DNA from 4 places in the Devosia sp. 1635 genome. Region 4 is predicted to be linked to each of the others. Evidence: predicted binding sites of a transcription regulator. Region 4 holds the regulator's gene; each other region holds the start of a gene.
The links. Region 4 encodes LexA, which represses DNA repair genes until DNA is damaged. Its sites were predicted from a motif close to TGTTCNNNNTGTGTTCNG; they were not measured.

Region 1 (7,376 bases), on a different contig from region 4:
CTGAAGCCGGGATTTTTCCTGCCCCCGCTGATGTTCACGCCCGAGGAGCTGGAAGCACTGGTGCTGGGCGCGCGCTGGGTGCAGGCGCAACCCGATGACGGGCTGGGCTTGGCGGCCAAGAACGCGCTGGCGAAAATCGCCACCGCCTCGCCCGAGGATCTGCGCGACCGCATCAATGATACGGGCCTGTGGCCCGTTGCGCTGTGGCGCGAGCGCGAGCCGCTGCCCATTCTTGGGGACGTGCGCATGGCGATGCGCTGCGAAAAGGCGCTGCGGATCAACTATGCCGATGAAGCGGGCCAGCGCACCGAGCGGGTGATCTGGCCGGTGCAGGTGGCGTTTTTCGAGGGCAAGCAGACGGTGGCGGCCTGGTGTTGCCTGCGCGAAGCGTTCCGCAATTTCCGCACCGACCGGATTTTGGCGCTCGAGCTCACCGAGGAGCGCTATGGCCGGCGGCGGGCGGCGCTGGTGCGCGAATGGCAGGCGCTCTGGGAAGAGCATTACCCCGACTGGGAGGCCAAGTGGGAACACTAGGGCCATAGGGACAAAAGGTCGGTCAGTTCCGCGGTGGTGATCAGACCCGTGGCGAGGCCCCCCAACCAGAGCAGGTGCATGGCCGCGATCACGAAGGTGAAGGCAATAAAGCCCGCTTTGCGCGTCTTGTGGCGGAACCGCTCCTGGGACAGGAGGCCACCGATAATGCCGCAACCAAGATCGAGTGCATGGAGCGTGGCTTCACTGACGCGCCATTCCCCGGCCTTCGCCGCTTGTTTGTCGTGGTGGTAAAAGGAGAAGGCAAGAATGCTGGCGAGTATGTAGATGCCGCCAAGGGGCAGTGGCACAGAGCCCCGAAATAGGGCGACGGCAAGCAGCGCGGCCAGAATGATTGCAGCACCGGATCGCCAGCCCAAGCTTGCCGGCTCGGCAGATGGAATGGATGCTCGGGGGACCCTTGGCGCTGGCTTAGCTGAAGCGAGTTGAACCTGCATGGCTTGCGGGCGGCCGTCGCGGCCGGGGCCGAGCCGGTAACGGAGGTGGTCACCCACCTGGGGACGCGTTGGACCGGCAATAGCCGAAACATGCACGAAACAACGGCTGCCATCACCCCCGTCGATGAAGCCAAAACCGCGGCGGTCATTCCATTCCACCAGCACACCGGATCGTTGCATGCGAGCCCCCTGCCCGCGCAAGATTAGCCGGGCTGGGTTAACCGATCGTCCGCGCTCAGGCTGCGGCCAAGTTGACGCGGTAGCTCAGGGCTTCGGCGATGTGAGGGCGGGCGACGCGGTCGACGCCGGCGAGGTCGGCAAGGGTGCGCGCAACCTTGAGGACGCGGTGGTAAGCGCGGGCGGAAAGGTTGAAGCGCTCGGCCGCCTGGAGCAGGAGCTTGCGGCTGTCGCTATCGGGGTTGACCACGGTTTCGATCAGGGTAGGGCCGGCAGCCGCATTGGTGTAGATGCCGGGGGCGCCGTGTTCGAGGAAGCGCTGGCGTTGCCGCTCGCGGGCGCGCTCAACGCGTTGGGCGACGACGCTGGAGGCTTCGGCGGGTTCCGCGGGGGCGATGAGGTCGGCGGCGCTGACGGCGGGCACGTCGATGCGGATATCGATGCGGTCGAGAAAGGGCCCGGACACGCGAGCCTGGTAATCATTGGCGCAGGCGGCGCCGCGCTTGCAGGTGTGGCCGGGCGTACCGGCGAGACCGCATTTGCAGGGGTTCATGGCGGCGATCAGTTGTACGCGTGAGGGATAGGAAACGCGGGCATTGGCGCGGGCGATGACGGTTTCACCCGCTTCGAGCGGCTGGCGCAGGGAATCGAGGACCTGAGGCGCGAATTCGGCGAGTTCATCGAGGAACAGAACGCCGTTATGGGCAAGGCTGACTTCACCCGGGCGAACGCGCAGGCCACCGCCGACCAACGCCGCCATGGACGCAGAATGGTGCGGGGCACGAAAAGGGCGGCGATCGGAAATGGCGCCCCCGGCCAGTTCGCCCGCGATGGACTGGATCATCGAGATATCGAGCAGTTCGCGCGGATTGAGCGGGGGCAGGATGGAGGGCAGACGGGCGGCCAGCATGGACTTGCCGGCGCCGGGCGGTCCGATCATCAGGAGGTTGTGGCCACCGGCCGCGGCGACTTCGAGGGCGCGGCGGGCGACGAGTTGCCCGCGCACTTCGCTCAAATCGGGCAGGCCGCCATTGGTCTGGTGCTTGCGCGGCACGGGCCGGGGGGCGTGCTGGTGGCCGGTCAGGTGATTGACCAAGGCCAAAAGACTTTCGGCAGCGACGATGTCGATGTCTTCCCCAGCCCAAGCGGCTTCGGGGCCGCAGGCTTCGGGGCAGATGATGCCAAGGTCGCGGGCACCGGCGGCAATAGCAGCAGGGAGGATGCCATTTACGGGAGCGAGGCGGCCATCGAGCCCCAGTTCGCCCAGGGCAAGGAAACCTTCCAGCGCATCCTGCGGAATGGCACCGATCGCGGCCATCAGCCCCAGGGCGATGGGCAAATCATAATGGCTGCCTTCCTTGGGCAGGTCGGCGGGAGCGAGATTAACGGTGATGCGCTTGGGCGGCAGGCTCAGCCCCGAAGCGAGCAGCGCGGCGTAAACCCGTTCGCTCGATTCCTTGACCGCCTTATCGGGCAAACCGACCATGAGAAACTTGGGCAGGCCTGGGGCAATCTGCACCTGAACATCGACTGGCACCGCCTCGATGCCCTGAAAAGCTACGGTCGCAACCCGGGTTACCATGTACGCCATTCCCCCAGAACAGGAGGAGGCTAGCAGAGCACTGCCGCTCCAACAAGAACGTTCAGCGAACATTAAATAGGGGTTAACCACGAGGCCGCGGATTGGAGTTAACGCAAGCTTCCCTTAACCGCGCCATGTTGAATGAAAGGCTCGCCTGGTCGTACACGAGTATATTCATGCCCCCAGTCTGCGCGCGCCGTTTTTCTTCCATGCTCAAGGGCGCCGCAATGGCGGCAATGGTGGTGCTGCTTGCCGCCTGCGCGAGCGGCGGTGGACTTTATGGCCCGATCGACGGGGACAACCGGCCCCATGCCGGAGTGGACCGGGCGCGCAAAATGCCGATCCAGGGGATCGATGTGGCGCGCTACCAATCCCATATCGACTTTTCGACGGCGCTGCGCTCGGGCATTGCCTTTGTGTTCATGAAGGCTACGGAAGGAAAGGATTACATCGATCCGAACTTCCGCCGGAACTGGGCGGCCGCACGCGATGCGGGCATGCCACGCGGCGCCTACCACTTCATGACCTGGTGTTCGCTCGCCTCCGAGCAGGCGCAGTGGTTCATCGCCAATGTGCCCAATGATCCCGACGCGCTGCCGCCCGTTCTGGATCTGGAGTGGAACAATCATTCCTCGTGCAAGGTCAAGCCATCGCGGGCCGATGCGCTGGAAAAGATCCGGGTGATGCTGGCGGCAATGGAAGCCCATACCGGCAAGCTGCCCATCATCTATACCGACATGAACTTCCACCGCGACGTGCTGGATGGGGAGTACTTCCCCAATGCGTTCTGGTTGCGCTCCACGGCTGCCGAACCGCATGAGCGCTATCGTAACCGCGGCTGGACGTTCTGGCAGTGGACGCAGACTGGCGTCGTGCCCGGCATCCGAGGTGAAGTGGACCGCAACGCCTTTTACGGTGATCGGAATGACTGGATCAATTTCCTGATGACGGGCTGCGATCCACGCTCATTTGCCGCCCTTGCCCCGACTGGCCGGTGCCGCGTCTACAAATAGGGCGCCGTCACTTGTCAGCCGCGGTGGCGAGGACTAGATTCCAGCCCGTCTTCCGGGCTCAGCCCGGCGCAGAGGAGAACAGCCATGGCTAAAGGTCAGATGCGCAGCAACAAGGAAGCCAAGAAGCCCAAAAAGGACAAGCTGGAAACAGCAAAGCCGATCACGGGCCTTGGTAGCGGCAGCACCGGCAATACCGGCAAGAAGTAAGCATGCCGAGCAAATGCGAATGAGCGACTGGCACAAGGCCGGTCGCTTTTTTGTTGTTGAGGGCTGTCACAGGACCAGCAGCGCGAGCGCCTGAATCGGCGCCGCGGGCGCGAGCGCCCAACGAAGGGGCGCCGCGAGCGGGAGCGCTCAACGAAGGGGCGCCGCGGGATTAGCTGGCCAAGGGGCGGAAGATGCCGCTCGAGGCAATGCCATCAAAGATGAACTGCACCGCCAAAGCCGACAGCAGCACGCCGACCACGCGTGACACCACATGGGCGCCGGTGACACCCAGCAAGCGCTGGATGGGGATGGCGAGACGCAGCATCACATAGGTCAGCAGCAAGATGGTGAGCAGGCCCGCGATCACCGCGGCGTCCTTGACGTAATCGCCTTCCGAGCCAGCGATGAGCAGGATCACGGCGCTGATCGCCCCCGGTCCCGCAATGAGCGGGGTGGCGAGAGGGAACACCGAGATATCGGCGCGGTCGCGCGCTTCGATATCTTCCTCGGTGGTGGTGGAGGTGCCGCCAGATGAGCGAGCGAACACCATGTCGATGGCGATGAGGAGCAGCAGCACGCCGCCGGCCGTGCGCAGTGCCGGCAAGGTAATGCCGAAGAGCGCAAGGAGCGGTTCGCCGAAGAGCGCGAAGAAGAGCAGGATCAATCCGCCGATCAGCACCCCGCGAAGCGCCAGGCGGCGCCGCTCGGGCGAGGAGGTGTCGCGCGTGAGCGCCAGGAACACCACGGCCAGATCGGCGGGACCGATGGTGGCGAAAAAAGTGGTAACCGCCAGCAGATAGGTGTCGACCGGCATCAGCACACCGCCCTTAAGTTAAGCGGCACGATCAGCGGCGGCGCCGTTCGATGGCATCAAGGATCATCACCGCAATATCGGGACCGCCAAAGCGCTTGATCTCGCGAATGCCGGTGGGCGAGGTGACATTGATCTCGGTGAGGTAGTCGCCGATCACGTCGATACCGACAAAGATCATGTCGCGCTCCTTGAGCGCGGGGCCGATGGCAGCGCAGATCTCGCGCTCGCGGGCGGTGAGTTCGGACAGTTCCGGGCGGCCACCCACATGCATGTTGGAGCGCGATTCCCCTTCGGCGGGAATGCGGTTGAGGCCTGCGACGGGCTCGCCATCGATGAGGATGATGCGCTTGTCGCCTTTGCGGACATCGGGCAGATATTTCTGCACCATGAAGGGTTCGCGGAAGCTGAGCTCAAACAGCTCGATCAGGGAGGCGAGGTTATGGTCGCCCTCTTGAAGGAAGAAGACACCGGCGCCGCCATTGCCGTAAAGGGGCTTGAGGATGATGTTGCCATGCTCCTGGCGGAAGGCGCGGATCATCTCGCGATCGCGCGTCACTAGGGTGGGCGGCATCAGCTTGGGAAAATCGGTGACGAGGATCTTTTCGGGCGCATTGCGCACCGCAGCGGGCGGATTGACCACGAAGGTTTTCGGGTGCAGCCGCTCGAGAATATGGGTGATGGTGGTGTAGTTCATGTCGAAGGGCGGATCCTGGCGCATCAGGATCACATCCTGCTCGCCCAGATCGATGCGCGTGAACGCCCCCAGCTTAAAGTGCTCGCCCTTGGGCTTGTCGAAGACCTCGACCGGTGCGGCGAGGGCGGAAACGGTGGTGCCGCGCAGGCCGAGCGTGTCGGGTGTATAATATACCAGCGCATGGCCGCGCGCCTGAGCTTCGAGCATCATGGCAAAGGTGGAGTCGCCGGCGGGATTGATGCTGGCAATGGGGTCCATCTGGACGGCGATCTTGAGTGACATGCAGAGGTCCTAGGAAGCGTCGAAAGCGTTGATGTGATGGCGCGGCCAAGCCCAGGGCGCAAGGAAAATCACGTCAAAGCGCAGATTGGCTGCGGCATAGGCGCGGTGGCGCGAGAGCCAGTAGTGGGCGGCGCGGCTGATGCGGGCCTGGTTCACCTGGGTGAGCGCCTCGCCTTCCTGGGCTCTCGAAGCACGCGCCTTGACCTCAACAAAGACCGTGGTGCCCCAACGCTGGGCGATCAAGTCGATTTCGCCGAGCGGGGTTTTGTGGCGGCGGGCAAGAATGCGGTAGAGCTTGAGCTGGAGAAAGAGCGCGGCCAGGGCTTCAGCGCGTTCGCCCCCGCGGTTGGCGCGCTGGCGGGCGCGGCTGGGTTCAGTCGGTGGCTTTAAGGGCGAGGGCGGCATCATAGACCTCCTTGCGCTTGAGCCCAAAGCGGGCGGTGACAGCGTCAACCGCGGCGCGGAGGGGCTGGTCGGCCATTTCGGCAAGGAGCGCGGCCTGCCAATCGGCCGCGTCGGGGGCCGGAGCTTCGGCCGCGCCGGCGACAACGATAACGGCTTCGCCCTTGGTATCGCCTTCGGCGAAGCTCTCAGCGAGTTCGGCCAGAGTGCCGCGCTGCACGCGTTCGAAGCGCTTGGTGAGCTCGAGGGCGACGGCGGCCTGCCGATCAGGGCCGAGCGTTTGAGCCATAGCAGCCAAAGTATCGTCGAGGCGGCGCGGGGATTCGTAGAACACCAGAGTTTCACGTGAAACCGAAACGGCGGCGAGCGCGGTGGCACGGGCGCCCGCCTTGGCGGGCAAAAAGCCGTGAAAGGCAAAGGCGTCGGTCGGCAGGCCCGCCACCACCAGCGCTGACAGCAGCGCGGAGGCGCCCGGGACGGCGAAGACCGGCAGATCGGCGGCGGCCAGGGCCCGGATCAGGGGAAAGCCGGGATCGGAAAGCAAGGGCGTTCCAGCGTCGGAAATCAGCGCCAGGGCTTCGCCGGCAGCGATGCGCGCAACGATGTCGTCGGCCTTGGCGCGCTCATTGTGTTCGTGCAGCGCCACGCGGCGGGTCTTGATGCCGTAGTGATCGAGCAGTCGCGCCGACATGCGCGTGTCTTCGCAGAGCACGGCCGCCGCGGCGGCAAGGGTTTCAAGGGCGCGGATGGTGATGTCGCGCAGATTGCCGATGGGGGTGGCAACCACGTAAAGGCCGGGCGCCAAAGGCGGGGCCTCGAGCTTGGTGCCGGCGATGAAGAACTCTGAACTCATGGGCGCAAGGCTAACACGCGGGCGCGCGTCACCCAATCGCTAAGCGGCGAGATCGGCGACAACGGCGTCGAGCACCGGCCAGCCGCGATCGGTGACGCGGATATTGCCGTTGGGCAGGGTTTCCACAAAGCCATAGCCCTTGAGATCCTCGATCTGGCGCTGGCTGATGCGGCGCCCCGACAGCGCGGTGAAGCGCTGGGGCGAGATGCCTTCCTTGAGGCGCAGGCCCATGACGAGGAATTCGTCGCCCTGCTCTTCCCAGGTCAACACATCGTCGGTGACGAGGCCATGGCCCTGCGCCAGCACCTTTTCCTGCCACTTGAAGGGCAGCTTTTCGGCGGCGGTGGCGTGGCGCTGGTTGTT
Region 2 (7,376 bases), on a different contig from region 4:
GGTTGAAGCTCGAGGCAGAGGTGGTGCTTGGCGTGGTGCCGGCGTTCGCGCCGGCGAGCAGACTGGCGAAAGCGTCGGCATCGGCAGGCGCGCCGAAGCTTCGCGTGATGCTGCCTGCACCGGTTGCGACCGAAAGGGTAAGATGGGATGCCACTTTGCCGAAAAATCCTGCAACTACTCGCCCCGTGCCATGCAAGGAGCTTGCCAGTGAGCCAAGGCGGCTAAGTGCTTGTTTGCGCAGAGCTGTGTTTTGGGCTCGAGGGACATGGCTCGAGCCGGGAGGGTGCATTGCGCCGCACGGGCGGCAAAAACTGCCGGGCGGCGTTGCAGCGCATTGCTGAAAGGGCTAAGAGGCGCGGGACAGTTGTCCGCTGGCCCTTGAACCCAACCGGATGCAAGAAAGATGCTGAATTCGCTTGATATCGCCAAGCGTCCCCAAGGCACGCGCGTTGTTGTCGCGATGTCGGGGGGCGTGGATTCCTCGGTTGTGGCGGGCCTGCTGGCTCGGCAGGGCTATGATGTAGTTGGGGTGACGCTCCAGCTTTATGATCATGGCGAGGCCACCCATCGTAAAGGCGCGTGCTGCGCCGGGCAGGATATCCATGATGCCCGCCGGGTGGCGGCGGCACTCGATATTCCCCATTACGTGCTGGACTATGAAGAGCGCTTCCAGCGCTCGGTGATAGCGCCGTTCGCCAATGCCTATCAGCAGGGTGAAACGCCGGTGCCGTGCATTGCCTGCAACCAGTCGGTCAAGTTCGTCGACCTGCTGGAAGTGGCCAAGGATCTTGGCGCTGATGTGCTGGCGACCGGCCATTACGTGCAGTCGCGGCTGGGCGAAGATGGGCGGCGGCAACTGTTCCGTCCCGTCGATGGCGATCGTGACCAGACCTATTTCCTGTTTGCGACCACCCAGGCGCAACTCGACTTCTTACGCTTTCCGCTGGGGGGGATGAGCAAGGCTGCGGTGCGCGAGCTCGCGCGCGAAATGGGGCTCGAGATTGCCGACAAGCACGATTCGCAGGACATCTGCTTTGTGCCGCAGGGCAAATATGCCGACATCATCCGCAAGATGCATCCCGAAGCGGTGGCGCAAGGCGAGATCGTCCATCTCGATGGCCGGGTGCTGGGGCGGCATGCCGGGATCGTCAATTACACGGTGGGACAGCGCAAGGGCCTGGGCGTGGCGGCTGCCGAGCCACTCTACGTGATCAAGCTCGAGCACAAGACCGGGCGCGTCATTGTGGGGCCGCGCGAGGCGCTCAAGACCCATACGGTGCGGTTGCGAGATGTGAACTGGCTGGGGGCGCGGCCGCTGGCCGAAGCTGCTGCCGGCAATGGTGCACCGGTCGAGGTCAAGGTGCGCTCGACGCGCGGGCCGCAGCCGGCCGTGATCCAGATGCGCGATGGCGCGGTTTATGTGACGCTGGTGGCCGGCGAATATGGCATTTCGCCGGGCCAGGCCTGCGTGTTCTACGCCGATGACAGCGCCACGTCCGAAGTACTGGGCGGTGGGTTCATCGCGGAAGCGGTGCCGGCGGTGTTTGCCGCCTAGTTGGCGGGGGCGGGCGTTGGCTCAGTGAAGCCCTTTTGCAGGGGGATCGCGTCTTCGGGGGCGATGTTCTGTTCTGCCTCGATCGTGTCGTAGTTGCGCCATTGCACGAGATTGGTGAACACCGTCGCTGCCACCGTGATCACGGCCAGCCCGATGAAAATCGCGAGCACCCACTGGCTGGAATTGAGTTTTCGCACGGGCATGGCAGTTGCCTTTGAAGGGGGTCAACGGGGGCGCACCCTACGGGATGCGCGCCGGGTTTAGCACCTTCGCTGCGCTTTGGCTAAGGCCCTGATGACGCGCCGCGCCGATAGGCTCTCCTCCCTCAGCGGGGAGGAGAGCTTGTGGACTGAAGCGGTTTAGACCAGGGGCTTGAGGCCCGCTTCGATGCTCGCCCGCCGGCTTTCGAGGAAGGGCGGGAGCGCCAGGCTTTCACCCAGGGTTTCCATCGGCTCGTCGGCAGCAAAACCGGGCACGTCCGTCGCGATCTCGAACAGAATGCCATTGGGCTCGCGGAAATAAAGCGAGGTGAAGTAGAACCGCTCGACTTCCCCGCTCGAGCGGATGCCGAACGAGTTGACATGGGCGATCCACTGCCGGAGCGTATCCTGGTCGGGCGTGCGGAAGGCCACATGGTGCACGCCGCCGGCGCCGGGCCGTGCGGGGGCCAGGCTTGGGTCAACCACCACATGCAGTTCGGCCGCGGGGCCACCGGGGCCCATCTCGAACACATGGGTTTCCCCATTGCGCTCGCGGGCGGGATAGGTGCGCACCTTGCGCATGTTCATCACCTGCGTCAGGACCACTTCGGTGCGATCGAGGCGCGGCACGGCAAGGCTGATCGGCCCAAGGCCGATGATCTGCCGATCGGCAGGAACGGGCGACTTGGCCCAGGGCACGACCTTGTTGGCGGGGTCGAGCACCAGGCGGAAGCGCTGGCCTTCGAAATCCTCAAAATCGAGCGAGACATGGCCATTGCGTTCCTTGATGGCCGAGGTGCCGACGCCCTGCGCCTGCAGGTGTTCTTTCCACCATTGCAGGCTGTCCTCGCTACCGACGCGCAGGCCAGTGCGGCTGACAGTGTGGTTGCCGCGCTGCTCGCGGGCGGCGTCAAAATCAAAGAAGGTCAGGTCTGCGCCAGGTGAGGCCACGCCGTCACCATAGAATAGGTGGTAAGCAGTGGTGTCGTCCTGGTTGACGGTTTTCTTGATCAGCCGCATGCCCAGGGTCTGGGTGTAGAACTGCAGGTTCTTGGCCGCCTGGGCGGTGACTGCGGTCAGGTGGTGGATGCCGCCAAGCTGAAGGTCCATTGGTGTTCTCCTTGGAGTGCACATGCTCGTCAGCCGAGCCTTGGTGCCGTTGCCCCCAAGATAGGTGAAGTTGCCCCATCCCGTCAGCCCACGGCGCCATAACGGGTTGTTGCGCCTGAGCGAACAATGGAACCCCATCGTTTCCAGGGCGAGGAGGCGATCACAAGCTGGCTAGAACAGGTTTTCGCCGGTGCTTTTATTCGGGTCGCGCGTTAAGACTGGCGTGAACAGATGAGGAACGTGGATGGCGGCTTTAACCCTTCGTCGCAAGTTGGCCGTGTTGTCGGACGCCGCCAAATATGATGCCTCCTGCGCTTCCAGCGGCACCGAGAAACGCAACAGCAAGGTGAGCGGCGGCATTGGCTCCACCGAGGGCAATGGCATTTGCCACTCCTATGCGCCGGACGGGCGCTGCATTTCGCTGCTCAAGCTGCTGCTGACCAATTTCTGCATTTATGAATGCAGCTACTGCATCAATCGCTCCTCGTCCAATGTGCAGCGGGCGCGCTTTTCCGTCGAGGAAGTGGTGGGACTGACCCTCGACTTCTACAAACGCAACTATATCGAGGGGCTGTTCCTGTCCTCGGGGATCATCCGTTCGCCCGACTACACGATGGAAGAAATGGTGCGGGTGGCGCGCAGCCTGCGCGAGGATCACCATTTCGCGGGCTATATCCATCTCAAGGTCATTCCCAATGCCGCGCCTGAACTGCTGGCGGAAGCCGGGCGCTGGGCGGATCGGCTCTCAACCAATATCGAGTTGCCGACCGATCTTGGCCTTGAAGCGCTGGCACCGGAAAAAAAGCCAAGCGAGATCCGCACGGCTATGGCGCGCATTCGCGGCAAGCTGGCGGAAGCCGCGCCGGAGGCAAAGACCAAAGCCGAAAAGCCCAAATATGCGCCGGCGGGGCAATCCACGCAGATGATCGTGGGTGCCGATGCCGCCAATGACGAAGCCATCCTGACGCGCGCGGCGGGGCTCTATTCGGGCTACAAGCTCAAGCGGGTCTACTACTCGGCCTTTTCGCCCATTCCCGATTCCAGCGCCAAGCTGCCCCTCAAGGCGCCACCGCTCCTGCGCGAGCACCGGCTCTACCAGGCCGATTGGCTCATCCGGTTTTATGGCTTTGACGTTCCCGAGATCGTGGCGGGCGGGGAGGGCGGGTTGCTGGATCTGGCGATCGATCCCAAGCTGGCCTGGGCGCTCAAGCATCGCGAGCGCTTTCCCGTCAACGTGAACCGCGCCGATCGCGAACTGCTGTTGCGGGTGCCGGGGCTGGGGACCAAGAGCATCGAGCGGATCATCACGACGCGGCGCCACCACAGTTTGCGCCTCGAAGATGTGGCGCGCATTGTGGGCTCGATCGATGCGGTGCGCCCGTTCATCGAAGCGGTGGACTGGACGCCGGGCGGGATGACCGATGATGCGCGGCTCAAGGCCAAGCTGACGCCGCAGCCCGAACAGCTGAGCCTGTTTGCATGATTTCGGTGCGGCTGGAGGAGCGTAACGACTTTGCCGAATGGCGCGGCAAGGCGCGGCAGTTGTTGTTAGCAGGCGTGCGGCCTGATCAGGTGATTTGGCGGGGGCCGGGGGAAGAAAACGGGCTGTTCGAAGCGGGCGATTCCATGCTGCCAAGCGGGGAAGGGGCGGTGGGCAGCGTGCCGCCCGCCTTTATCGAGCAGGGGCAGTTGGCCATCTGCAACAATGATCCCGAGCGGTTTGCTCTGCTGTATCGCTTCTTGTGGCGCCTGCTGGAGGATCGCGGGCTGATGACGGCGGCCTCCGACCCCGATTTGCAGCGGCTGACCGGTCTGGCTTCAGCGGTCCGGCGCGACAGCCACAAGATGAAGGCCTTTGTGCGCTTCAAGGCTGTTATCGACGATAGCGGGCTCGAGCGCTTTGCCGCCTGGTTCGAGCCCGAGCATTTTATCCTTGAACGCACGGCGCCGTTTTTCGAGCGCCGCTTTGCCGGCATGATCTGGGCGATCATCACGCCCTATCGCTCGGCCTTCTGGGACGGGCAGGAACTGTTGTTCGGGCCGGGCGGGCAGAAAAGCGACGTGCCCGAGGACGATGCGGTTGAGGGCGACTGGAAGACCTATTTCGCCTCCATCTTCAATCCTGCCCGGCTCAAGATCGGCGCGATGAAGGGGGAGATGCCCATGAAATACTGGCGCAACCTGCCCGAGGCCGAACTCATTGCTCCCCTGATCCGGGGCGCAAGAGAAGCGGAGCGGGAAATGATCGAGCGGGTTTCGAGCCAACCACCGGCACGGCATCTGCGGCGCCCGACAGAGGCGCCGGCAGTCCAGGATGGGGAGCGCGAGGTCGCCTCGCTCGCCGAGGCACGCGCGGCCGTCCAGGAATGCCGGCGCTGCCCGCTGTTCGAATTTGCGACGCAAGCCGTGTTCGGGGAGGGACCTGAAGCCGCCGATGTAATGTTTGTCGGCGAGCAGCCGGGGGACCAGGAGGATCTGGCGGGGCAGCCCTTCGTGGGACCAGCGGGCAAGGTGCTGGATGCCGCAATTGAAAAGGTGGGGATCGACCGCGAGCAGGTCTATGTCACCAATGCGGTCAAGCATTTCAAGTTCGAGCCGCGTGGCAAGCGGCGCATCCACCAAAAGCCCAATGGGGGGGAGGTGGAGGCGTGCCGATTCTGGCTTAATCTGGAGCGGGCGTTCGTTAAGCCCAAGGTGATCGTGGCGCTGGGCGCCACGGCGGCGTCGAGCCTGTTGGGGAAAGCGGCAACGATTTCACGGCTGCGCGGTGCGCCGATTACCATGGATGATGGCACGATGCTGTTTGTGACCAATCATCCCTCCTATTTGCTGCGCATTCCCGAGCGGGAGCGCCAGGACGAAGAGCGGGCCAAGTTCGAAGCGGACCTCGTTTTGGTGAGCGAGGCAATTGAGCGGGTCAGAACAGCGCAGAACTCAGTTGCGTCACACACTTGACAGCGCCGCTCGCCAAAACTAGGTATTCGCGCATCGGCCTTATCGAGGCTGAGCCGTGAGGCGGAGTAGCTCAGTTGGTTAGAGCAGCGGAATCATAATCCGTGTGTCCCCAGTTCAAATCTGGGCTTCGCTACCAATCAAAACCCCCGGGAAACCGGGGGTTTTTTGTTGCCTTCTGTCGGGATGGTGTGCCGGGCCCATCACTTGCCGGCGAGGAGGGGGAAGATGGTTTCGCCTTCCACCATGGTGACGCCGATTTCGAGTTGCTGCACGGCGCGCTCGCCGTCCATATGATGCACCAGAAGCCGTACCGCGCCCCGACCGATCGCTTCGCGATCCACCCGCGCGGTGCTCAGGCGGGGGGTAGCCATGCCAGCGATGGGCAGATCATCGAAGCCGATAATGGAAAAGCCGGGTGGGAGCGGGCTTCCGGGCCCGTAAAGGCCCTCGAGCATTTCCACCGCCGCAATGTCATTCCAGATAAAGGCGGCGGTTTCCTGCGGCGAGGGCTGCTTTGGGCGACGCGCTAGAGGGGGGCGCGGGAAGGATTTGGCTTTACGGTTGGCGCGGCTAGGCTATATCAACATTCTTGATATCGTTGCCACAGTGAGCGCCTGCCATGGCCGGAAATTTCCTCGTCGTTGATCCCCAGGAGGATATGGCCGTGATCCGGGGGCTGGCTTCGCCGGTGCGGGCGCAGATCCTCAAGATCCTGCAAGGGGGGGCGCTCAACGTCAACGAAATTGCGGCGCGGCTGGAGCTGCCGCAATCAACGGTGTCGACCAATGTGCAGATCCTCGAGGAAGCGGGGTTGATCGCCACCGAGGCGCAAAAGGCGCGCAAGGGCAGCCAGAAGATTTGCCGCTCGACCTTTGAGGAAGTGCTGATCCGCTTCAAGGAGCCGTCGGCGCAGATCAGCGACAAGACCATCGAAGTATCCATGCCGCTGGGGCTTTATACGGGGTTCGAGGTGACCGCGCCTTGCGGAGTTTGCTCAAGCGAGGGGGTGATCGGGCTCCTCGATGTACCCGATACATTTCTTGATCCAGACCGAATGAAAGCGGGGCTGTTGTGGCTGACGCGCGGGTATGTGGAATACCAGTTTCCCAACAATTCCAAGCTGACGCGAGGAGAAGTTGAAGCGATCGAGATTTCGCTTGAGCTGTCCTCGGAAGTGCCAGGCACGTCGGCCGATTGGCCCTCCGACATTACGCTAACGCTTAACGGCAAGGCAGTGGGAACCTGGACCAGTCCCGGCGATTTCGGCGACAAGCGCGGGGTTTACACGCCGCAATGGTGGAAGCTCAAGGGCAGCCAATACGGCAAGCTCAAGACTTGGCGAACCTCGGCAGAAGGCACGTTTGTCGATGGGGTGCGGATCTCGCCAGTAACGCTGGATGACCTCGACCTGACTTCGCACCATTCCATTCGCGTGCGGATTGGCGTCGAGGAAAGCGCCCATCATCCCGGTGGTATGAATATCTTCGGGCGCGGCTTTGGCAATTATGACCAGGACATCGTGCTGCGGTTGATTTTGCGCTAGCGCGCCGCTTCCC
Region 3 (7,376 bases), on a different contig from region 4:
CACCCGCCCCTCGCGCGCTCGCCCGGCCAATCCGGACGAGCTGGGCGTTGGCCAGCGGGACCTCGATAGCTTCGAGCAGATGCTGGGTCAGGTTCAGACTGCCTATGGCGCCGAGGACTATGAAACCCTGCGTCGCCTGACCACGCCCGAAATGATGGGCTACCTGGCCGAACAAATGGCTGCCAACGCCACCCGCGGCCTGCACAACCAGCTTGCCGACATCAAGCTGCTCCAGGGTGACATTGCCGAAAGCTGGCGCGAGGATAACAGCGATTACGCCACCGCTGCCTTGCGCTACAGCCTGCGCGACTGGACCGTGGAACGCGCCACTGATCGGGTCGTCGAGGGCAACCCTGCCGAACCCACCGAGGCCACCGAGCTCTGGACCTTTGTCCGCCCGCGGGGCGGCGACTGGAAGCTCTCGGCGATCCAGGAAGCTTAAACGCCCCGCTACAACCGAACAAAAAGGCCCGCCTCCAGCTCAGGAGGCGGGCCTTTCCTTTTGTCCCTAGCCTTGGTCTAGAGCAGCGCGCGGATAGCGGCCAGTGCTTCTTCGGCCTTGCTGCCATCCGGACCACCGGCCTGCGCCATGTCAGGACGACCGCCGCCGCCCTGCCCGCCCATGGCAGCGGATCCCGCCCGTACCAGATCCACGGCCGAAGCCTTGCCGATCAGATCCTCGGTGATTCCGACCGCCAGTCCGGCTTTGCCGTCTTCGGCCAAGCCGATGATCGCAACAACGCCCGAGCCAACCTGCTTTTTGGTCTGGTCAACCAACCCGCGCAGATCCTTTGGCTGCAAGCCGTCGACGATCCGGCCGATAAAGGGCGTGCCGTTGATCGCTTCCACCTCACTGCCCCCGGCGGCGCCGCCGCCCATGGCCAGCTTCTGCTTGGCATCGCTGAGCGCCCGCTCGGAGCGCTTGAGCTGCTCCTGCAGCGCTGCGATACGCTCAAGCACATCCTGGCTGCCGGCACGCAGCATCCCCGCTGCAGTTTCAACAATGGCAACATGGGTATTGCCGCGATGGCGCGCCGCATTGCCGGTCAGCGCCTCGATGCGACGCACGCCGGCCCCCACGGCACTTTCAGCTACCACCGACACGAGCCCGATATCGCCGGTGCGCCTGACATGGGTGCCCCCGCACAGCTCCACCGACCACCCGAGGCTGTTGCCCGTCGGCTCGCCCATCGAGACCACGCGCACTTCGTCGCCATATTTCTCGCCGAACAGCGCGCGGGCGCCTGAATCCTTGGCTTCCTCGACTCCCATCAGCCGCGTTTCGACCGGCGTGTTCTGCAGGATAATGGCATTGGCCAGATCCTCGACCTCCGCCAGTTCCAGCGGGCTCATGGCCTTGGTATGCACAAAGTCGAAACGCAGCCGATCCGGCGAAACCAGCGATCCCTTTTGCGCAACATGGTCACCCAGCACGATCCGCAGCGCTTCATGCAGCAGATGGGTGGCGGAGTGATTGGCACGAATGGCCGAACGGCGAGCATGGTCAACGACGAGTTCGACGGCCTGTCCCACGCGCAGCGCTCCAGTCTCGACCTTCACCTTGTGCGCGAACACACCATGGTACTTTTGCGTGTCGGTGACCACAACGCTGACGCCGTCACCACGCATGGAGCCGGCATCGCCAACCTGCCCGCCGCTCTCGCCGTAGAACGGGGTTTGGTTGAGTACCACATAACCTTCTTGCCCGGCCTCAAGCCGATCGATCTCGGCTCCGTCGCGCAGCAATGCGGTGACTTCCCCTTCGGCCGTTTCGGTTTCGTAGCCCAGAAACTCCGTGGGCCCAAGCCGATCAGCCAGCCCATACCAGACCGCGCCGGTGGCTGCCTCGCCCGAGCCTGACCAGCTCCGGCGCGCTTCTGCCTTTTGCTGGGCCATGGCGGCATCAAAGCCTGCTTGGTCGACAGCAATGCCGCGCGCCCGCAACGCATCCTGGGTGAGATCGAGCGGGAACCCATAGGTGTCATAAAGCTTGAACGCGGTGGCGCCGTTCAGCGTATCGCCTTCCGCGAGAGTGCTCGTTTCATCCGAGAGAATCTGCAGGCCCCGTCCAAGGGTCTTAAGGAAGCGCCCCTCCTCCAGCCGCACCGTTTCGCTGATCATGGCCTCCCCGCGCGACAGCTCGGGATAAGCTTGGCCCATTTCGCGCACCAGCGCTGGAACGAGCTTATGGATCACCGGCTCTTCAGCGCCGAGCAGCGTGGCATGGCGCATTGCGCGCCGCATGATCCGGCGCAGCACATAGCCACGTCCTTCATTAGACGGCAGCACGCCTTCGGCGATCAGGAACGACATCGAGCGCAGGTGATCGGCGATCACCCGCAGGCTGCGGTTACCCTCGCCCTCAACTTCGGTGCCGATCGCCGAGGCAGCAGCCCCGATCAGCGCCTTGAACAGGTCGATATCGTAATTGTCGTGCACACCCTGCATCACGGCGGCAATACGCTCAAGGCCCATGCCAGTGTCGATTGACGGGCGTGGCAATGGTGTGCGCGAGCCGTCGGCATGCTGCTCGAACTGCATGAACACGAGGTTCCAGATCTCGATCCAGCGATCGCCATCTTCATCCGGCGAGCCGGGAGGGCCGCCCCAGACCTTGTCGCCATGGTCGTAGAAGATCTCCGAGCACGGCCCGCACGGGCCTGTGTCGCCCATCTGCCAAAAGTTGGACTTGGCGCCCAGCCGCACAATCCGGTCCTCCCCGATCCCGGCGATCTTCTTCCATAGCTCCATGGCCTGGTCGTCGTCCTCGTAGACGGTGACCATCAGCCGGTCCTTGGGAAGACCCCAGTCCTTGGTCAGCAAGGTCCAGGCCAGTTCGATGGCGTGGTCCTTGAAGTAATCGCCAAAGGAGAAATTCCCCAGCATCTCAAAAAAGGTGTGGTGCCGGGCGGTAAAGCCGACATTGTCCAGATCGTTGTGCTTGCCACCGGCGCGCACGCATTTCTGCGCCGAAGTGGCGGTCGTATAGGGGCGCTTTTCGAGACCGGTAAAGACGTTCTTGAACTGCACCATGCCAGCATTGGTGAACATCAATGTGGGATCATTGCGCGGTACCAATGGGCTCGACGGAACCGCCTCGTGACCATTCCGGGCAAAAAAGTCGATAAAACTCGAGCGGAGATCGTTTACGCTGGTCATAGAATGGCTTTCATGGCGGATTGGCGCCCGTGGACGCCGCAAGACTTTGGCTGGCTTTCTAGCCCGTGCGGCGCAGCGCTGTCCAGCATCGGTGCGCCCCGCTTACTGCTAGGTATGGGGACGCCGGCTAAAGGGCTCGATGAGCATCGCCAGGCCCGATATAAACGATGCTAGATTGCGTTGGCGGCAGCTCTGTCTCGCCTGCTTGCAGCCGGGCGCCTGCGGTTCAGACTCAAAAGAAAAGGCACCGCTCTCGCGATGCCTTTCTTCACCCTGCATGGGAACTGCTTATTCGTCGCTGTCGGCAGCGTCGTCACCGCCCGATACCAGCAGTACTTCTCCGAGCAGGCCCGAGCTTTCGCGCACGCCCTGCTCGATGGTTGCCGCAGCCGCCGGATTGTCCTTGAGGAACTGGCGCGCATTCTCACGCCCCTGCCCCATGCGCTGGCTGTCATAGGAGAACCAGGCGCCCGACTTTTCCACCACGCCGCTCTTGACCCCAAGATCGAGCAACTCGCCAGTCTTGGAGATACCTTCGCCATACATGATGTCGAATTCAACCTGGCGGAACGGCGGGGCCAGCTTGTTCTTGACCACCTTGACGCGGGTCTGGTTGCCCACGATCTCCTCGCGGTCCTTGATGGCGCCGATCCGGCGAATGTCGAGCCGCACCGAGGCATAGAATTTGAGCGCATTGCCGCCGGTCGTGGTTTCGGGCGAACCATACATCACGCCAATCTTCATGCGGATCTGGTTGATGAAGATCACCAGGCACTTGGATTTGGAAATCGACGAGGTCAGCTTGCGCATGGCCTGGCTCATCAACCGGGCCTGCAGCCCCGGCAGCGAGTCGCCCATTTCGCCTTCAAGCTCGGCCCGCGGCGTCAATGCCGCTACTGAATCAACCACCAGCACATCGATCGCGCCCGAGCGCACCAGTGTGTCGGTGATTTCGAGCGCCTGTTCGCCAGCGTCAGGCTGGGAGATCAGCAGATCATCCACATTGACGCCCAGCTTGCGGGCATAGATCGGATCGAGCGCGTGCTCGGCATCCACAAAAGCGCAAACGCCACCCTTGCGCTGCGCTTCGGCAATCACATGCAGCGCCAACGTGGTCTTGCCTGAGCTTTCCGGCCCGAAAATTTCAACGATGCGGCCCTTGGGCAGGCCACCAATTCCGAGGGCGATATCAAGCCCGAGCGAGCCCGTCGATATTGCCTCAACCTCGATCGAGGCAGCCTCGCCAAGGCGCATGATCGAGCCCTTGCCGAAATTGCGCTCGATTTGGCTCAGCGCCGCGGCGAGAGCCTTGTCCTTGTCCATTGATCCACCTTCAACGATCCGAAGCGGGGTATTTGCCATACGAGTCTCTCCTTATTCCACGCTCCGGGACCGGGCGCAACGCGCTGCTTTCCGGAAGATCAATCCACGAGAAGTGCCCTCTTGTTCTCATTTTGTTCCGCTCCTGTCAAGGCGATTTCTCGCGCCCATTGCAACAAAAGAACCGCAGTCCCTGGACCGCAGCCCTTCCGTGCCCAGATGGAACTCTGACCGCCACGCGGCGCGCAAAAGAGCTTGCCGGGCCGGCCCGGGTTGCGCTTTATGCACGGGACGACCGCAACGGGCAATCGAGGAGCAAACCCCGTGAATCTCATCCAGTTTTTCGATCAATCGGGCGCCCGCGCCGTGGCCGCAGTAGAGGGTGACGTCGCCCGCCGGGTCAACACCACCACCAGCGTTTATGAGCTCGCCACGACCGCCCTCGCCCAAGGCACGGGTCTTGCGGCGCTCGTGGCCCAGCGTGGGCTTGGAGACGCCGTCAATCGGCACGACATCCTGGCTGAAGGGCGCATGCTCGCGCCGATCGATCATCCCGATCCGGCCCATCTTTATATCACCGGCACAGGGCTGACCCATCTGGGCTCGGCCGCCACGCGCGATGCCATGCACAAGGGCAACGCCGCCAAGCAAGCCGAACAGCTGACCGATTCCATGAAGATGTTCCAGATGGGCCTTGAAGGGGGCAAGCCTGAAGGCGGCGCCCGGGGCGTCCAGCCGGAATGGTTCTACAAAGGCAACGGCACCACCGTGGTCAATCCCGGTCACCCCATTCCGTCCCCGTCCTTTGCCCGCGATGCTGGCGAAGAGCCCGAGATCGCCGGCATCTACCTGATCGACGCCAACGGCCAGCCGCGTCGCCTTGGCTTTGCGCTCGCCAATGAGTTTTCTGATCACGTTACCGAGCGGGTCAACTATCTCTATCTCGCCCATTCCAAGCTGCGCGCCTGCGCCTTTGGGCCCGAATTGCGGGTCGGCGACCTGCCGGAGCATATCGAAGGCATGTCGCGCATCTATCGCGATGGTGCGGTGATCTGGGAAAAGCCGTTCCTCTCGGGCGAGGCCAATATGAGCCACACCATCGCCAATCTGGAATATCACCACTTCAAATATGGCCTGTTCCGCCAACCCGGCGACGTGCATGTGCATATGTTCGGCACGGCGACGCTCAGCTTTGCCGATAACATCGTCACCCAGCCCAATGACGTATTCGAGATCGAGGAAAGCCAGTTCGGCGCTCCCCTGCGCAATCCCGTCCGGATCGAGGACGAGCATCCGCTGATCATCGGCGATCTCTACTAGGGGGAGCCGTTCAATTCAAATCGCGTGCATGAGCCTTGAGATCAGCAAGGCTCAGCCCGTCCAGCACCGCTTCATTGGTTGAGTGCATGAAGACGCGGGGCGCCTGCCCCGCTTCCAGCGCCTGTGCCCACCGCTCGGCCAGAAGGCACCAGCGGTCTCCCGCCTTGAGCCCGGGAAAGCCCCATTCGGGGCGGGGCGTGGACAGATCATTGCCCGCCCTTTTGGAGTAGGCGAGAAAGGCTTCGCTCGCCTCGATGCAGACCAGATGCCGGGCCACGCCGTCTGGGCCCGCGGCACAATAGCCGCTGCGGAAGAACCCCGTCAGCGGACTGGTGGAGCAGGGCTCGAGCGGTTCGCCGAGCACATTGCGCTCCCCCGCCCCTTCACCGAAATTGCGCGCGTTCACTGCGCCTGGCCTTCGTCCTGCTTTTGCAGCACCTCTTTGACCTTGGAATTGATCTGGTCCAGCGAATAAGGCTTGGGCAGGAACTCGACGCTCTGGTCATCCTCGATATCGCGGCGGACGCTTTCCTCGGCATAACCCGACACAAAGATCACCTTGAGCCGCGGCATGGTCTTGCGCACATGCTTGAGCAGCGTCGGCCCGTCCATCTCGGGCATCACCACATCCGAGATCATGAGATCGATCTTGAACTCGAGCTCCTCGAGCACCTCTAGCGCTTCTTCGCCGCCGTCAGCCTCGAACACCTCGTAACCAGTCGCGCGCAACGCGCGAGCGGAGAATGCCCGCACGCTTTCCTCGTCCTCAACCAACAGGATACGCTCTTCGCCCGTCAGGTCCCGCACTGGCGCAGCCGCCGCGGCTACCTTGGCGGTTGCCTCGATCTCAGAGGGCACATAGCGGGGCAGGAAGATTTTGAACGTGGTGCCAACCCCGACGGTCGAGACCGGATAGATGTAACCTTCGGTCTGTTTGATGATGCCGTAGACCGTCGACAACCCCAGCCCGGTGCCTTTGCCCAGCTCCTTGGTGGTAAAAAAGGGCTCAAAGATTTTGGTGAGCACTTCCTGGCTCATCCCGGTGCCGGTGTCCTGCACTTCGATCAACACATAATCGGCCGCCACCATGCCATCGAACTGCATGGCCTCGGCCTCGGCGCGGCTGACATTGCTGGTGCGAATGGTGATGGAGCCACCATCGGGCATGGCGTCGCGGGCATTGACCACGAGGTTGATCACCACCTGTTCGAGCTGAACCACATCGGCGCGCACCGGCCAGATATTGCGGCCGTGATCAACGCCCAGCGTGTTCTTGTCCCCGATCATCCGCTTGAGCAGCACGGTCAGATCGTCAACGATCAGCGGCAGCTCAAGCACTTGCGGCCGCAGAGTCTGCCGGCGCGAGAACGCCAGCAACTGCCGTGTCAGCCCCGCTGCACGGTTGGCGTTCTGCTTGATCTGCATCAGTTCGCTGAACGATGGATCGCCCGGCTTATGCTTGAGCAGCAGCAGATCGGAAAAACCGATGATTGCGGTCAGTAAGTTGTTGAAATCATGCGCAACGCCGCCGGCGAGCTGTCCCACGGCCTGCATCTTCTGGCTTTGGGCAAACTGCG
Region 4 (7,376 bases):
GGCTTTCCGGCCGGGACGGTCTCAGGTGCCCCAAAGGTGCGCGCCATGGAGATCATCGACGAGCTCGAAAAGTCGCGCCGCGGCATCTATGGCGGCTGCGTCGGCTATTTCGGAGCCGATGGCACCATGGACACCTGCATTGTCTTGCGCACCGCCGTGCACAAGGACGGCAAGCTTTATGTGCAGTCCGGCGCCGGCATTGTGGCCGATAGCCAGCCCGCGCTCGAGCAGATGGAATGCGAAAACAAGGCACGCGCCCTTTTCAGCGCTGCCGAGGAAGCGCTACGCTATGCCGGCGAGGCGAGGATCGGGCAATGAGCGGCAGCAAGACCAGCGTGGACCTCACGATGAGGTCGAACAATTATCGATGGCGGGGCTGGTTCTGATCTCTGAACCCTCATTCCCTATAGCTGCGCTGGAGCAGACCCATGACCCGCACGCTCGTTATCGATAACTACGACAGCTTCACCTACAACCTCGTCCACTATCTGGGCGAACTTGGCGCCGAACTCACCGTGGTGCGCAACGACAAGATCACCCCCGACGAGATCGAAACCATGGCCCCCCAGGCTATCGTCCTGTCTCCCGGGCCCTGCACCCCCAACGAAGCCGGCGTGTGCCTGGCGGTAATCGACCGCTTCAAGGCGCAGATCCCCATCCTGGGCGTATGCCTTGGTCATCAGGCCATCGGGCAGGCCATGGGCGGCGACGTCGTGCGTGCGCCCGAACTGGTGCATGGCAAGACCAGCGCCATCAACCACACCGGCGAAGGCCTCTTCCGCGGTCTCAACTCGCGCTTTGAAGCCACGCGCTACCACTCGCTGGTGGTTGAACCGACCACCCTGCCCGCTACCCTCAAGGTCACCGCCACCACCGATGATGGTCTGATCATGGGCATGCAGCACGAAAGCCTGCCGGTACACGGCGTGCAGTTTCACCCGGAAAGCATCGCCTCCGAGAACGGGCACGCGCTGTTGCAGAACTTCCTCAACCTCGCTCGCGACTTCAACGGAAAGACCGCCTGATGGACATCAAGCAGGCACTGGCCAAGATTGCTGATCGCCGCAATCTCACTGGCGAGGAAATGCGCTCGGTGATGCGCACCATCATGGCCGGCGAAGCCACGCCCTCTCAACTCGGCGCTTTCCTCATGGGCATGCGCCTCAAGGGCGAGTCGGTGGGTGAGATCGCCGCCGCCGTGTCGATCCTGCGCGAGCAGATGGTGACGGTCGACGCCCCCGAACACGCCATCGACATTGTCGGCACCGGCGGTGATGGTGTTGGCACGCTCAACATCTCGACAGCCAGCGCCATCGTTGTTGCCGCCGCCGGCGTTCCCGTCGCCAAGCACGGCAACCGCGCATTGTCTTCCAAATCGGGCTCCTCCCAGGCCCTTGAAGCCCTTGGGGTCAAGCTCGACCTCACCCCCGCCGAAATTTCGCGCTGCATCAACGAGGCCGGGATCGGCTTCATGTTCGCGCCGGCCCATCATCCAGCCATGCGCCATGTCGGCCCTTCGCGCGCCGAAATGGGCGTGCGCACCATGTTCAACCTGCTCGGGCCCCAATCCAATCCTGCCGGGGTGCGCCGCTATATGCTCGGCGTTTATTCCCCCGAATGGGTGGAGCCGGTCGCTGCAGCGCTCCTTGCCAACCGCGCCATCAAGGCCTGGGTGGTCCATGGCAGCGACGGGCTCGATGAGATCACCGTCACCGGGCCCTCCTATGTCGCCGAGATCGCGAACGGCAATCTGCGCAGCTTCGAGATTACCCCCGAAGACGCCGGCCTGTCGCGCCATGATCCCAATGACCTCCTGGGTGGCGAGCCCGAATATAATGCCCTCGCCATCCACGCGCTCTTTGACGGCGCGCCCGGCGCCTATCGCGACATCGTTCTCCTCAATGCCGCCGCCTCGCTGATCGTGGCCGATGTGGTGAGTGACCTGCGCAGCGGCGCCGCCATGGCCGCCGAAATGATCGACAGCGGCAAGGCCCGGGAAACCCTCGAGCGCCTTGTCGCCATCTCCAATGGAACACCCCCATGAGCGATATTCTCAAGCAGATCGAAGCCTATAAGCGCGAGGAAATCGCCGCGGCCAAGGCCCTGCGCCCTTGGGACGAAGTGGTTGCTGCCGCCCATGACCAGCCCCCGCCACGCGGCTTTCTCGCCGCCATCAAGGCCAAGCGCGCCCGCGGCGAATACGCCTTGATCGCCGAGGTCAAGAAAGCCAGCCCCTCCAAGGGCCTGATCAGGCCCGATTTCAACCCGGCAGAGATCGCCCGCGCCTATGAAGAGGCCGGCGCGACGTGCCTTTCGGTCCTCACCGATCAGCCCTCGTTCCAGGGCTCGCCGGCGTTCTTGCGCGAGGCGCGCGACGCCACCGCCTTGCCGGTCCTGCGCAAGGATTTCCTCTTCGAAACCTACCAGGTCGCCGAAGCGCGCGCTTGGGGCGCCGATTGCATCCTCATTATCCTCGCCGCTGTCGGTGACGACGTCGCGCGCTACCTGCTCGATTCCGCCCGCGAATGGGGCATGGATGCCCTGGTCGAGGTGCATGACCAGCTCGAGCTCGACCGGGCGCTGGCGCTCGATGCCGAGTTCATTGGCATCAACAACCGCAATCTGCGCACCTTCGAAACCCGGCTCGATACCTCGGTCAACCTCGCGGGCGGCGTTCCAGCCGGCAAGGTGCTGGTCAGCGAAAGCGGCATCAACGGCCATGAACACCTGCAGCATCTCGACCGCACAGCCGGCATCGGCACCTTCCTTGTCGGCGAATCGCTGATGCGCCAGGCCGATGTGGTCGCCGCCACCCGCGCCCTCCTGCAGGGTGTGCGCCAGGCCGCCCATCCATGAGCGAGCCGCAGCTGACCCATCTCAACGAGCGCGGGGAGGCCCGGATCGTTGATATCGGCGACAAGGCAGTCACCCGCCGCCGCGCCCTCGCCCAGGCGGTGATCAGCGGTCGGCCCGAAACCATTGCCGCCATCATGGGTGGCGCCCTCAAGAAGGGCGACGCCCTGGCCGTCGCGCGCGTCGCGGGCATCATGGCAGCCAAAAAGACCGCCGAGCTCATCCCTCTTTGCCACCCCATCCCGCTCACCAAGGTCAGCGTCGAGCTGGAGGCGCGCGAGCCCGGCGCCATCACCATTCTTGCGACTGCCGAAACCACCGGCCAGACCGGGGTGGAAATGGAAGCCCTCGTGGCGGCTTCCACCGCCGCCCTTACGCTTTACGACATGGCCAAGGGCATCGACCGCGAGATGGTTATCTCCGCGATCTGTCTGCTCGAAAAATCGGGCGGCAAGTCCGGCGATTTCCAGCGCGCGCCATGAGCCTGCTCCCGGTTGAAGACGCCCTCGCGGCCATTTTCGCCCGCGTGCCCCCCGCCCGCACCGAGTCGGTGCCGCTGGAAGCTGCCGCCGGCCGGGTGTTGACCGAGCCCCTGCTCGCCCGTCATGACCAGCCGCCTTTCCCCGCCAGCGCCATGGATGGCTATGCCGTGCGCGCCGCCGATATCGTGCCAGGCGCGAGCCTTGAAGTCGTGGGCACCGCACAGGCCGGCGCCGGCTTTGGCGCGGATATCGCCCCGGGCACCTGCGTGCGCATCTTCACCGGCGCGCCCGTGCCCCCCGGCGCGGATGCCGTGATCATGCAGGAGGAAGCGACCCGCACCGGCGATCGCGTCAGCTTTGCCGCCCAGCCTCCCGTGGGGCGCAGCATTCGCCCGCTTGGCCACGACTTCCGGCAGGGACAGGAGCTGATTCCGAGAGGCTCTCGCCTCACCCCCATGCAACTGGCCGTCGCAGCCGCCGCCAATTGCCCGACGCTGCCCGTTGCCGTGCAGCCGCGCATCGCGCTCCTTGCCACCGGGGACGAACTGGTGCTGCCCGGCACCGCTCTCGGACCGGGCCAGATCGTTGCCTCCAACAGCTTCGGCTTGCGGCCGCTCCTTGCGCCTTACGCCGCAGAGATCCGCGACTACGGGATCGCTCCCGACAACCGGGCGGCGCTTGCCGAGCGCCTTGCCGGCATCTTTGCCGAAGCGCCCGACTTCGTCATCACCACGGGCGGCGCGAGTGTTGGCGACCATGATATCGTGCAGGAAATCCTGCTGAGTCTCGGCGTGCAGCTTGATTTCTGGCGCATCAATATGCGCCCGGGCAAGCCACTGATGTTCGGCACTCTGGGCAAAACCCTGGTGTTTGGCCTGCCTGGCAATCCGGTTTCGGCCATGGTGACCGCCGCCGTCTTCATCAAGCCGGCGCTGCGGCGCTGGCTCGGCGTCGCCGAACCCGCCCCCTGGCACCTGCCGCTCCTTGCGCCCACGCCGCCCAATACCGCCCGGCGCCACTTCATGCGTGCCCAAAGCGTGCATTCAAGCCGAGGTGCGGGCGTGCTCCCCATCAGCGAAACCGATAGCGGTCATACCTCCTCGCTGGCCCGCGCCGATATGCTGCTGGTGCAGCCTGAATACGATCCCGGCCAGCCGGCTGGCGCTCTCGTTCCAGCCATTCCGCTGGACGGGTTCTAGGCAGAGCCAAAGAATTTTCGCCTCCACCCATGAGCGTTATTGCAGAACATAACTGGAACACCTATGCTCGTTCAGTCTTTGTTCCGATTCTGCGATTGAAGGGCTCCGATGCTGACGCGAAAGCAACATGAACTGCTGATGTTCATCCATGAGCGGATGAAGGAAAGCGGCATTCCCCCTTCGTTTGACGAAATGAAGGACGCGTTGGATCTGGCCTCCAAGTCGGGCATTCACCGCCTGATCACGGCGCTTGAGGAGCGCGGCTTCATCCGCCGCCTCCCCAATCGCGCGCGGGCGCTGGAAGTGCTCAAACTCCCCGATTCGATGAACCCCGCGCTCGGCGGCCGCAAGGCCCGCTTCGAGCCCAGCGTCATCGAAGGCAATCTGGGCCGTGTTGCCGCTCCGCCGCCGCGCTCGGGCTGGAGCGATGATTATGTGCGCCCCGTGGCCGTGCCGGTCATGGGTCGGATCGCCGCCGGTACGCCCATCGAGGCCATCCAGAGCCACTCCCACACCATCTCGGTGCCACCCGAAATGCTTGGCCCGGGCGAGCACTATGCGCTGGAAGTGCGCGGCGATTCGATGATCGATGCGGGCATTTTCGATGGCGACACCGTGCTGATCCGTCGCCAGGATGTTGCCGGGACCGGCGAGATCATCGTTGCCCTGGTGGATGACGAGGAAGCCACCCTCAAGCGGCTGCGTCGCAAGGGCAACACCATCGCGCTTGAAGCGGCCAATCCCGCCTACGAAACCCGCATCTTCCCGCCCGACCGCGTCAAGGTTCAGGGCCGCCTGGTGGGCCTGCTGCGTAAATATTGACGCCCAGGGTCGAAAAACTCTGTCCTGTCCTGCTGCGAGTGGTGGCGCAAGAACGCCAGTGCTTGGCGTTCAGGCATCCTTTGGCTGGCTTTCAGCTGGTGAAAGGAACACGGGAAGGCCCCGAGCCGATTGAAATCGGTGCCCTGCGTGAACTCGCAGAGGAGTCTGGCCTGCAGGCAGAAGTTTCGCGCACCCTGCCTTCCAGTAGTGCCATTGCAGATAAACAGCTTTGGCACTTTGTTGTGGTGATCGCCTTGGCTCCCCTGGCCGAACACTGGCGCCACTTCACCCATGATGATGGCGGTCATTGGTTCGAGTTCTTCTGGTGGCCACTCGAGCGCCAACCGGGCCCCGAATGGCACCCCATGTTCCAGCGGGCCCTCGCCCACATCGCTCGCCACGCCTAAAGCCGGAATCGGCCAAGAAACAATCTCTTCGACGGAACTCGATTGCCGCCCTAGGGTCCTCATCAGCCGCACCAGACCAGCGCCTGTGTGCCCCCTCCTTCACCCTCCCCCTTGAGGGGAGGACCGGGGTGGGGGTTTAGTCCCCTCCTCCGCGAGTGACGTTAGACCCAGCTGGCCACCTCCAGCGCGCAATCCGCTCAAGCCCCATACCCCCCGACAATAACTTATCCCCGCCCGCGCCGATCACCCGCATAGTCTCCTCATCCGCGCACCCAAGCGAGATCATGACGAGTGGTTGGTGCGCGGAGGCTGGGGGATCGTGGGTCGCCGCGATCCGGCCGGTGTCCGCAAGAGCCGTGGACCTCTATCGTCCGGTGGTCTTGGGTGAAGAATCGCGATGGCAGCTGCACTGGCCATCGGAACCCTGATGTGGCGCAGGCAGCGGTGCCCGCCAGGGTTTAGTTCGACATCCGCGGAATCTGGCATGCGCCGCAGGAGGGCGCGGGCGTCGGCACCCAGTCGCTGTTGGCGGGGCGGAGCTTCCGTTTTGCGCAACGTTTTTTGAGGCAATGCCTCGCCAACGCCGCTCCCAACCGGAGGCCTCGCGCCGACCGGAGTTTCGCCGTGCCTTGGAAACAGAAATCCCCGCCGAAGCGGGGATTTCGAAGTCGTTGGGCCTTATGCCCTAGTGGTTGTCGCGCGGCACGCCATAGGTCTGGGCAATGCGCTGGTAAGCCACTGCTGGCTTGAGTACGGCGCCATTGCCGAGCTGGTCGACCAGCCCGCGCTGGATCTCCTGCCAGGGCGTCTGGTGCGCGGGGTACTTGTAGCCGCCCGCTTCCGCCAGTTCCTGCCGGCGCGTCGCGATCTCGGCGTCCGAAATCAGGATATCGGCGGTGCCATTGTTGAGGTCGATCCGCACCCGGTCACCCGTGCGCAGGATGGCAAGGTTGCCGCCCGCTGCCGCTTCGGGCGAGGCGTTGAGGATCGAGGGCGAGCCCGACGTGCCGGATTGGCGCCCGTCGCCAATACAGGCCAGCGCGTGGATACCCTTCTTGATGAGGTAGGCAGGGGGCCGCATATTGACGACTTCGGCCGCCCCCGGGTAGCCGATCGGGCCCGCGCCGCGCATGAACAGCAGCGTGTGCTCGTCGATATCGAGCGAGGGATCATCGATCCGGTGATGATAGTCCTCCGGACCATCGAACACCACGGCCTTGCCCTCGAACATGCCGGGATGCTCGGGATTGGCAAGGTAGCGCTCGCGGAACTCGGGCGAGATCACGCTGGTCTTCATGATCGCGTTATCGAAGAGATTGCCGCGCAGCACCAGGAACCCGGCTTCTTCCTTGAGCGGCTGCTCGAAGGGGCGGATCACCTTCTCGTCCTGGATGGGGGTGTTGCGGCAGTTCTCGCCGATGGTCTTGCCGTTGACGGTGGGTGCATTCTCACGGATCAGCCCCTGCTTCATCAGCTCGTTGACCACCGCCGGCACGCCGCCCGCATGGTAGTAATCCTCGCCGAGATATTCGCCGGCCGGCTGCAGGTTCACCAGCAGCGGCACCTTGTGCCCATAGGTCTGGAAGTCCTGCAGGTCGAGCTCGACACCGATA

Region 1: HRU92_RS14495 (YifB family Mg chelatase-like AAA ATPase) is a predicted target of LexA. The motif match lies at 2,802-2,819, and genes of this name have one in related genera.
Region 2: HRU92_RS10095 (putative DNA modification/repair radical SAM protein) is a predicted target of LexA. The motif match lies at 3,089-3,106, and genes of this name have one in related genera.
Region 3: recA (recombinase RecA) is a predicted target of LexA. The motif match lies at 4,604-4,621, and genes of this name have one in related genera.

The regions. Positions count from the first base shown of each region.
Region 1 is NZ_JABAOM010000003.1:446,031-453,406, reverse strand. It holds gene HRU92_RS14505 (YafY family protein) at 1-534, shown strand, start outside; gene HRU92_RS14500 (DUF1294 domain-containing protein) at 531-1,169, opposite strand; gene HRU92_RS14495 (YifB family Mg chelatase-like AAA ATPase) at 1,225-2,748, opposite strand; gene HRU92_RS14490 (GH25 family lysozyme) at 2,925-3,761, shown strand; gene HRU92_RS20775 (hypothetical protein) at 3,846-3,968, shown strand; gene HRU92_RS14485 (MarC family protein) at 4,138-4,782, opposite strand; gene gshB (glutathione synthase) at 4,814-5,758, opposite strand; gene HRU92_RS14475 (YraN family protein) at 5,768-6,163, opposite strand; gene rsmI (16S rRNA (cytidine(1402)-2'-O)-methyltransferase) at 6,132-7,013, opposite strand; gene hemW (radical SAM family heme chaperone HemW) at 7,053-7,376, opposite strand, start outside.
Region 2 is NZ_JABAOM010000002.1:670,811-678,186, reverse strand. It holds gene HRU92_RS10115 (flagellar hook-length control protein FliK) at 1-154, opposite strand, end outside; gene mnmA (tRNA 2-thiouridine(34) synthase MnmA) at 404-1,555, shown strand; gene HRU92_RS10105 (hypothetical protein) at 1,552-1,758, opposite strand; gene HRU92_RS10100 (ring-cleaving dioxygenase) at 1,915-2,865, opposite strand; gene HRU92_RS10095 (putative DNA modification/repair radical SAM protein) at 3,110-4,348, shown strand; gene HRU92_RS10090 (UdgX family uracil-DNA binding protein) at 4,345-5,820, shown strand; tRNA gene HRU92_RS10085 (tRNA-Met) at 5,880-5,956, shown strand; partial or broken gene HRU92_RS10080 (substrate-binding domain-containing protein) at 6,021-6,320, opposite strand; gene HRU92_RS10075 (helix-turn-helix domain-containing protein) at 6,440-7,363, shown strand.
Region 3 is NZ_JABAOM010000002.1:151,019-158,394, forward strand. It holds gene HRU92_RS07660 (Tim44 domain-containing protein) at 1-442, shown strand, start outside; gene alaS (alanine--tRNA ligase) at 520-3,159, opposite strand; gene recA (recombinase RecA) at 3,448-4,521, opposite strand; gene araD1 (AraD1 family protein) at 4,813-5,799, shown strand; gene HRU92_RS07680 (DUF2237 domain-containing protein) at 5,810-6,205, opposite strand; gene HRU92_RS07685 (cell cycle histidine kinase CckA) at 6,202-7,376, opposite strand, start outside.
Region 4 is NZ_JABAOM010000001.1:1,149,187-1,156,562, reverse strand. It holds gene trpE (anthranilate synthase component I) at 1-318, shown strand, start outside; gene HRU92_RS05930 (aminodeoxychorismate/anthranilate synthase component II) at 429-1,025, shown strand; gene trpD (anthranilate phosphoribosyltransferase) at 1,022-2,044, shown strand; gene trpC (indole-3-glycerol phosphate synthase TrpC) at 2,041-2,856, shown strand; gene moaC (cyclic pyranopterin monophosphate synthase MoaC) at 2,853-3,335, shown strand; gene glp (gephyrin-like molybdotransferase Glp) at 3,332-4,534, shown strand; gene lexA (transcriptional repressor LexA) at 4,643-5,356, shown strand; gene HRU92_RS05900 (NUDIX domain-containing protein) at 5,398-5,763, shown strand; gene HRU92_RS05895 (IlvD/Edd family dehydratase) at 6,449-7,376, opposite strand, start outside.